3 regions of the Carnobacterium inhibens subsp. inhibens DSM 13024 genome follow, and region 1 is predicted to be linked to each of the others. Evidence: predicted binding sites of a transcription regulator. Region 1 holds the regulator's gene; each other region holds the start of a gene.
What was found. The regulator LexA, encoded in region 1, represses DNA repair genes until DNA is damaged. The targets are predictions, from matches to a motif close to CNAACANNTGTTNG.
Positions count from the first base shown of each region.

Region 1 (3,218 bases):
CAATCGTTTTATCAAGAAAAACGTTGCAATGACAGGTAATAAGCCTGGTGTTACGAAAGCTCAACAATGGTTGAAATTAGGGAAAGAACTGGAGTTATTAGATACTCCGGGCATACTTTGGCCAAAATTTGAAGATCCTGATGTTGGTAAAAAATTAGCTTTGACAGGTGCAATTAAGGATACTATTTTACAGTTAGATGATATTGCGATGTATGGATTAGAAGTAATGAAGACTCGCAACCCTAAAGCAATTGCTAAACGGTATCAATTAACGGAAGAAGAATTGAATCTTGAAACGCCTGAATTACTTATGTTGATCGGCGAGCGTAAAGGGTTTAGAGATGATTATACTCGTGCATCTGAATTGATCATTCATGATATAAGAAGTGGTAAAATGGGGAAATACACACTAGATATAGCTCCTGTTTCTTTACCAGAAGGACAGGAGAATTAAAAGTGGAAAAGCCAATGACAATTACCGCTATTAAAGAATTGTTAGCTACCATAATTGATCCTGGGGATGAACGTTTAGTTTTGATAAAAAATGATTCTCGTAAAGGGGCTTTAACGGCATATAAATCTTGGGAAAACCGTTTGAAGAAGCAACAAATGATTCTTGATAAGCAGCAAGAAATGCTCCAAATCGAGCGATTCTTTTGGGAAAAAGGAACTCAGTATATTGCTGGGATTGATGAAGTTGGAAGAGGGCCTTTAGCTGGACCGGTCGTTGCTGCTGCTGTTATTTTACCAGAAGATTTTAATGTCTTGGGAATCAATGATTCTAAACAGTTATCTAGTGAGAAAAGAGATTTTTTATTTGATCAGATCCAAGAATCTGCAATAGCAATTGGTATCGGTGTAAAAGATCATCAAGTTATTGATGAAGTTAATATTTATCAAGCGACAAAATTAGCAATGATCGAAGCCATTCAACAATTATCTCAACAACCAGAACAATTAGTCATTGATGCGATGCATTTACCGGTTAGTATCCCTCAAGAAAGTTTTATCAAAGGAGATGCGAAAAGTTTATCTATCGCGGCAGCCAGTATTATTGCTAAAGTAACGAGAGATAGAATGATGAGTGATTATGATGATTTGTATCCAGGTTATGGTTTTTCTAAAAATGCAGGTTATGGAACGAAAGTTCATTTAGAAGGTTTAGAAAAATATGGGGTCTGCCCAATTCACCGCAAAACATTTGCTCCTGTAAAGAATTTATTAAATTAAAAAGTAAAAAAATAACTTGGAGCTGTTCCAAGTTATTTTTTTACTTTTATTGAATATGACTGCGGTATAAACCGACAACTTTACCCAAAATAGTTACTTCATTTAATAGAATAGGGCTCATAGTATCATTTTCAGGTTGTAATCGATAATGGTCTTCTTCTTTGTAGAACCTTTTGCAAGTAGCTTCATCATCTACCGTCATGGCAATAACGATATCACCATTATTCGCTGTTCCTTGTTTGCGAATAATCACATCGTCACCGTCAAAAATACCTGCATTGATCATGCTTTCTCCACGTATCGTTAACATAAAGAGAGAATCATTTTCGAATTTTAAATTAGGAGGAAGCGGAAAATAATCTGTAGCTTCTTCTACTGCTAAGATAGGCTCACCAGCCGTAACGGTTCCTAATAGTGGAATTTTATCTAAAGCAATTCCCAATTTTGATAATCCTAGTGTTGTCATTTCGATTGCTCTTGGTTTACTTGGATCACGTTGGATAAAACCATTTTTTTCTAAACGAGAAAGATGGCCATGGACTGTTGATGTAGATGATAAAGAAACAGCCGTTCCGATTTCTCGCACTGTTGGTGGATAACCTTTTAATTTAACTTGATCATATATATATTGAAGAACTTCAACTTGCCTAGATTCAGGATTTTTACTCATATATATAAACACCTCATTTCTTATATTTTTATCACATTAAGATTACCATATACGACACAACAAATCAAACAAACGTTCGTAGATGAACAGCATTAAAAGGTGTTTTTTTCAAAAAAGTTTGTTATAGTTGAACAAGAAATAAAAATAATGGTGGAGTGATTAGATGTTACCTAAAGAACAAATAGACAGAATTAATGTTTTAGCAAAAAAATCAAAAAGCAAGGGATTGACACTTCAAGAACAAGTGGAACAAAAAAAATTAAGAGATGCCTATATCCAAGCATTTAGAGGCGGCATGAGAAACACAATTGAAGGTGTAAAGGTAGTAGATGAAAAAGGCAACGATGTTACACCTGATAAATTGAAAGATATTCAAAAAGACAAAGGTCTTCATGGCAGATAACAGCTCGATTGTGCATGGATGTGATAAATGTAAGATTCTCCCATTTAGTAACATTACGATCGTGAAAGCGTTGCACTTGAAGTGAAATAATAGTAAACTAATAGAGTACCTATTAGAGAGTTAAAATTGAAAGGATGATTTTTTTGTTTGATAACACAGACCAGTTAGCAGTAAATACAATTAGAACACTAAGTATGGATGGTATACAAAAAGCCAACTCTGGACACCCAGGTTTACCTATGGGGGCTGCTCCAATGGCTTACGCATTGTGGACTAAACAATTAAAAGTAAATCCAAAAAACTCAAAATGGTTTGACCGTGACCGTTTTGTCTTATCAGCTGGACACGGTTCAATGTTATTATACAGCTTGTTGCATTTAGCTGGATATGACGTTAAAATCGACGATTTAAAACAATTCCGTCAATGGGATAGTAAAACACCAGGACATCCAGAAGTTAACCATACTGATGGAGTAGAAGCAACTACTGGTCCTTTAGGACAAGGGATTGCAAACGGTGTAGGTATGGCTATGGCAGAAGCTCATTTAGCGGCTGTTTACAATAAAGAAAAACATACAATTATTGATCATCATACGTATGCTCTATGTGGGGATGGCGACTTAATGGAAGGTGTTTCAGCTGAAGCTGCAAGTTTAGCTGCTCACTTGGAACTTGGAAAATTAGTTGTTCTTTATGATTCAAATGATATTTCATTAGATGGTCCTACATCTAAAGCATTTACTGAAAATGTTGGCAAACGTTTTGAAGCTTACGGATGGCAACATATTCTTGTAAAAGATGGAAATGACTTAAATGAAATTAATGCAGCAATTGAAACTGCAAAATCTGAAACAAAAAAACCTTCTCTAATTGAAGTGAAAACTGTTATCGGATTTGGTGCTCCTAATGCAGGAA
Region 1 covers NZ_JQIV01000006.1:296,724-299,941, forward strand. The annotation lists gene ylqF (ribosome biogenesis GTPase YlqF) at 1-454, shown strand, start outside; gene BR65_RS02620 (ribonuclease HII) at 469-1,230, shown strand; gene lexA (transcriptional repressor LexA) at 1,277-1,900, opposite strand; gene BR65_RS02630 (DUF896 family protein) at 2,064-2,303, shown strand; gene tkt (transketolase) at 2,438-3,218, shown strand, end outside.

Region 2 (3,218 bases), 240 kb from region 1:
CGCGCTAAGGAGAGACTTAAACTTGTTTTCCCAACAGCTGTTGGTCCTACAATGATAATAATTTTTTTCTTTTCCACCTTATTCTCCTTCATACTGCCATTTATTTCTTATGTGAAGAGCTCTCTCAGGATAATCTGTGATAATACCTGCTACTTGTTTTTGTAAACAATATTGGATGTCCTCATTCTTATTAACTGTCCAAATGCGTACTGGAATTTCGGAGTTACGAATACCTTTAAACCAGCTTAGTTTCGGATGCCACATTCTAACAGGAATAGTTGGACTTAGAGAAGTAACATTTTCACCATTATTTTCAAATAGTAACGCTATTTTACAAGTAGGATCTACTTCTTTGAGTTGAACTAATGTTTCATAGTTAAAACTGGAATATTCTACACTAAATGACCAATCCTTTTCAGTTACAAAAGCCCATACTTTTTCTACGATTCCTGGGTAAGAATAATTATCTGTTTTTAATTCGATATTTACAAGGCCTTGATAGTCTACTTCTTCAAGTAAATTAAAAACTTCTTGAAGTGTTGGAATACAGCAATGACTGAATTCAGGAGAATACCAACTTCCGGCATCTAGTTGTTTTAGTTCGGTTAATGTTAAATTTTGAACGTTTCCTTTTCCATTCGTTGTCCGTTCTACTGATTCATCATGGATAACAATTAGTTCATTGTCTAAACTTAAATGAATATCTAGCTCAATGCCATCGCTTCCCACTCGAACAGCTTCTCGAAATGCTTCTAATGTGTTCTCTGGATGTGTGCCTTTACTTCCTCGGTGAGCAATAATCTTTGTACGGTCCATAACTTACAATCCCTCCATCGCTTACATTCCTAATAATTATAGCATATTTCTATAATAAGCCCTATAGTCAGCTTTCTTCTCACATGAAACTGTCGTCTTTTCTCAAAAAGTAACGTACAATAGAAACTGTAGTAAGGAGGCAGGTAAATGTATTTAACCATCGAAGAAACCGCAGACTATTTAGAACTTTCAACGACTGATATTGTACGTCTTATTCGTGAAAAACAGATTCGTACTTTATCTGATGGCGAAACTATCTTGATTTATAAAGAACAATTCAATTTGTATTTGCGCGAAATTGAAAAATACAAAAAAGAATTACAAGAGTATTTAGATGAACCCATTCCAGAGGATATTGATATAAAGGATGAAGATTAACATAAAACAAGCTTAAGAGAAGTAGACCAAATGGCTATTTCTTGAGCTTGTTTTATTTTTTTCTTATTATTTTCTTTACTAAAGGAACGTATGTTCGTATAATAAGGGTAAGCTTATACGAAAGGATGCCGTTTGGTATGATCAAAATGAATTACTCAAAGGAACCTAGAAGAGATATCTTATGCATTGATGTGACCTCTTTTTTTGCTTCTGTCGAGTCCGTTAGACTTGGCCTCCACCCTTTAGCTTCATATGTTGTTGTGATGAGTAAAGCTGATCAAGATGGCGGACTAGTTTTAGCTGCTGCTCCTAGAGTAAAGAAAGAATATGGTATTAAAACAGGATCAAGACGATATGAGATTCCTAAACATTCCTTTATTCAGATCGTTGAACCTCACATGACTTTGTATTTAAAAGTCAATGCTATGATTAACGCTATCTTTTTGGAATTCGTAGCAGAAACAGATTTGCATCTTTATAGTATTGATGAGTCTTTTTTAGATGTCACCGCTTCGCATGCCTTATATGGTTCTACAAAAGAGATTGCTTTAAAGATCCAAATGACGATCTGGCAACGACTTCGTTTGTTTGTGACGATTGGCATCGGAGATAATCCGCTCATGGCAAAATTAGCCTTAGATAATGCTGCAAAAAAAGAAAAAAACGGCATTGCAGAATGGCATTATAAAGATGTTCCCGAAACCCTTTGGAAAATTCAACCTATTACAGAAATGTGGGGTATTGGATCGCGCACGGATTCAAATCTTTACCGTTTGGGGATTGATTCTGTTTATGACCTTTCACAATACTCTGTTCATTCCTTAAAAAAAATACATGGAACTATTGGAGAACAACTTTTTTATCATGCTCATGGTATTGATCAAAGTATTATCTCTCAGAAATACACTCCTCTATCTCGTTCATTTGGCAAGAGTCAAATATTAGATCGTGATTACATAGATGCATACGAAATTGAAGTAGTTATTCGAGAAATGGCTGATCAAGTAGCTGCTCGCCTGAGAAACCATCATGCTCAAACGGGTATGATCCATTTAACGATTCGTTTTTCTGGAGAAATTCTGGATAAAGGGTTCAATCAGCAACTAAAAATTTTCCCTACTTCTTCCAGTCAAAAAATCATTGAGACGTGTTTATTTCTTTTTAGAAAACACTACAATAATGAACCTGTTCGTCAATTAGCCATTAGTTGCGGAAAAATACACTACCAATCAGATTTACAATTGGATTTATTCGAATCAGCTGAACAGACCATTAGCCGTGAAGAACTAGAAAAAGTGATTGATCGCATTCGGTTTAAGTATGGTTACACTTCCCTTGTACATGCTAGTAGTTTAACCTCAGGAGGAACAGCTATTAAACGCAGTGGCTTAGTCAGCGGACACCAGGGTTAAGTCATATTATAAGAAAAAGAGTTGAGACAAAATGTCTCAACTCTTTTTTACTCATTAATGAGCTGTTTTAGTTTTTCCAGTCCAATCACGGTATCCACCTTTAAGGTGATAAATATCTGTATGGCCCTCTTTACGTAAACGAAGCGCAGCACGTAAACTTAGCGCTTTATTATGATCATAAAGATAAATAGGTTGATCTTTTCTTATTTCAACGCTGCGTGTTTTAAAAGTTGAAAAAGGAATGTTTCTAGCTCCTAAAATGTGCCCTGCATCAAAGTCCTTCTTTTCGCGGACATCAATTAATTGAACTTTACGCATTTCTTTTTTAAACTCTTCTTCTGTTAGTTCCACAGATGCGTTTTTACGTTTGAAATAACTGTAAATTTCGTAACCTGCCCATACTATAATAATAATCCATAAAACTGCATTAATAATTTGACCTATATTCACTTCTTGTGTACCCCTTTCAACTTGTTCTACAGGGATAATTGTACACAAGAATCGTTTGTTTTACTAGCTTTTTTTATATAAGACCTTTTCAACTCTCGTTACTGACTCTAATTAGGCATACTAATTAAGGAATAGATTTTTTGTTGTTCAATATCTATAATA
Region 2 covers NZ_JQIV01000006.1:539,481-542,698, forward strand. The annotation lists gene miaA (tRNA (adenosine(37)-N6)-dimethylallyltransferase MiaA) at 1-92, opposite strand, end outside; gene BR65_RS03675 (glycerophosphodiester phosphodiesterase) at 79-816, opposite strand; gene BR65_RS03680 (excisionase family DNA-binding protein) at 964-1,194, shown strand; gene BR65_RS03685 (Y-family DNA polymerase) at 1,332-2,606, shown strand; gene BR65_RS03690 (rhodanese-like domain-containing protein) at 2,661-3,056, opposite strand; gene BR65_RS03695 (YqgU-like beta propeller domain-containing protein) at 3,164-3,218, opposite strand, start outside.
Region 2: BR65_RS03685 (Y-family DNA polymerase) is a predicted target of LexA. The motif match lies at 1,278-1,291, and genes of this name have one in related genera.

Region 3 (3,218 bases), 130 kb from region 1:
TTTGGTGCGTACGATATGGAAGAGGTTACTATTGGAACGGCTTTAGAAGATGCAGAATCGATTCCGTTTTTTGGAGACCGTCGAGTCGTTTTTGTCGATAGACCCATTTTTTTAACAGGTGAAAAAATAAAATCAAAGTTGGAACATGACTTGAAATGGTTGGAGAGTTATTTAAGTCATCCATCTGAATCAACGACACTTGTGTTTTTTGCTCCCTATGAAAAATTAGATGAACGCAAAAAGATAACGAAATTACTAAAAAAGACAGCAACAGTTATTGAAGTAAATGCGTTAGTGGAAAAAGAGATGCGAAAGTACGTAAAAGATACAATAGAGAATGAAGGGTATCGCTATTCTCCAGAAGCATTTGAATTATTTATTCAATTAACAGACGCTAGACTATCTGTAGCAATGGGAGAGCTGCCTAAACTTTTTCTTTATGCTCAAGATACTAAGTATATTACAAAAGAAGCCGTTCAAGAACTCGTAGCTAAATCGTTAGAACAAAATATTTTTGCCTTAAATGAATATGTTTTGAAAAAAGATGTCGGACAAGCTCTTAATTTATATCAAGATCTTTTGTTGCAAAAAGAGGATCCAATTAAAATAAATGCGATTATGACTTCTCAATTCCGCTTGCTTATCCAAGTCAAAATTTTAGAAAAAAAGGGCTATCAGCAAGGAGATATTGCGAAACAAATAAAAACTCATCCTTACCGTGTTAAGCTAGCCATCCAACAGATGAGAAAAATTAAGGAAGCTGCACTTATAGAAGCTTATAAAGGATTGATTGATGCAGAATACCGCTTAAAAACAGGACAAGGCGATAAAGAGATGCAATTTGAATTATTTGTTCTCCAATATGCACAAAAGAACTCTCTAAAGAAGACAGGTACAAGGATTTAAATGAATCTAGCTATCAAGTAAAAAAACTTTACACATTTTTATTGCATTGAAGCTTGTCTTTATGTATAATTGAATTTGTTGAAACAACTAGAATAGACTATTTTATGTTGTAAATAATTGAAAGTGGGGTGAATCAAATGCCAAACATCGAAGCTGCAATCAAACGTGTTCGTACTTCTGAGAAATCAGCTGCACAAAACAACGTTCAAAAAAGTTCAATGCGTACTGCTATTAAAAAATACGTTCAAGCTGTTGAAGCAGGTAACGAAAACGCTGAACCATTACTTAAAGAAGCAATCAAATCAATTGACATGGCTGCATCTAAAGGATTGATTCATAAAAATAAAGCTAACCGTGATAAATCTCGTTTAACTGCTAAATTAGCTAAATAAGAGGTCATTGTTATAAAATTTTTAAAAAAGCTGTAAGTCTCGAGTAATCAGGACTTATAGCTTTTTTTTGTTTTCAACAAATAGAAATCGTCAAATCCTATCGGAAACATATCGAATTAGTTGTAAGAACACACGTTCCGTGCTAGAATAATAAAATAGGATTAGTATGCAGTATGTCTATTAAATAGTATTTAATCTTGTTTTTAGAAGTGTGAGGAGGTAAGTGAATGCCAAAGGATCAATTTGAATTGGTTTCTAAGTACCAACCAGGCGGTGATCAGCCTGCTGCGATAAAAAAATTAATTGAAGGTATAGAAACAGGCAAAAAAGAACAAACTTTACTAGGTGCCACAGGAACCGGGAAAACATTCACGGTATCAAATGTTATCAAAGAAGTAAATAAACCTACTTTGGTCATTGCACACAACAAAACTTTAGCTGGTCAGCTGTATGGGGAGTTTAAGGAATTCTTTCCTAATAATGCAGTTGAATATTTTGTTAGTTATTATGATTATTACCAACCAGAAGCTTACGTTCCTTCAAGTGACACATTTATTGAAAAAGAGTCGAGCGTTAATGATGAAATCGATAAACTACGCCACTCTGCAACTAGTTCTTTATTAGAACGACGAGATGTGATTGTAGTAGCTTCCGTTTCGTGTATTTATGGGCTGGTTAACCCCGAAGATTATCGAGATCATGTCCTCTCTCTACGTGTAGGGGCTGAAATAAACCGTGACGAAATGTTGCGTCGTTTAGTCGATATGCAATTCGAACGAAATGATATCGATTTTCAACGTGGACGTTTTCGTGTTAGAGGAGATGTAGTTGAAATATTTTTAGCATCGCGTGACAGTGAAGCTATCCGTGTAGAGTTCTTTGGAGATGAAATCGATCGTATCAGAGAAGTAGATGTTTTAACAGGTGAAGTTAAAGCAGATGTTCAACATGTTCCGATTTTTCCAGCAACTCACTTTGTTGCAAATGATGAACAAACAAGGTCTGCTGTTCAAAATATTCAAGAAGAGTTAGAACAACGCCTAAAAGTTTTACGTGCTGAAAACAAATTGATTGAAGCTCAACGTTTAGAACAACGCACGAACTACGATTTAGAAATGTTATTGGAAATGGGTTATTGCTCTGGAATTGAAAACTATTCTCGGCATATGGATGGGCGTAAACCTGGAGAAGCACCTTATACATTGATTGACTTCTTTCCAGATGATTTTTTGATCGTAATTGATGAGTCGCATATTACAATGTCTCAAATTAGAGGAATGTATAACGGTGACAGAGCTAGAAAAGAACAATTGATTGAATATGGTTTCAGATTACCAAGTGCTTTAGACAATCGCCCGCTACGCTTGGAAGAATTTGAGAAACATGTGAATCAAATTATGTATATTTCAGCTACACCTGGACCATATGAATTGGAGCGAGCTCCAGAGGTTATTGAACAAATTATCCGTCCTACAGGATTACTAGATCCTATTATAGAAGTACGTCCAATCAAAGGACAAATTGATGATTTAATTGGTGAAATAAATGAACGCACTGAAAAAAATGAGCGTGTATTTATTACTACATTGACTAAAAAAATGTCAGAAGATTTAACAGATTACTTGAAAGAAGTAGGCATTAAAGTTGCCTATTTGCATAGTGAGATCAAAACACTTGAACGAACAGAAATTCTTCGAGACTTGCGTTTAGGTGTGTACGATGTACTGATCGGGATCAACTTGCTACGTGAAGGTATTGATGTACCAGAAGTATCTTTAGTTATTATCTTAGATGCTGACAAAGAAGGTTTCTTAAGAAGTGAACGTTCACTTGTACAGACTATTGGTCGCGCTGCACGTAATGAAAATGGGAAAGTGATCATGTACGCTGATCGAATAACGGATTCTATGAATGCCGCCA
Region 3 covers NZ_JQIV01000006.1:165,482-168,699, forward strand. The annotation lists gene holA (DNA polymerase III subunit delta) at 1-906, shown strand, start outside; gene rpsT (30S ribosomal protein S20) at 1,044-1,298, shown strand; gene uvrB (excinuclease ABC subunit UvrB) at 1,526-3,218, shown strand, end outside.
Region 3: uvrB (excinuclease ABC subunit UvrB) is a predicted target of LexA. The motif match lies at 1,424-1,437, and genes of this name have one in related genera.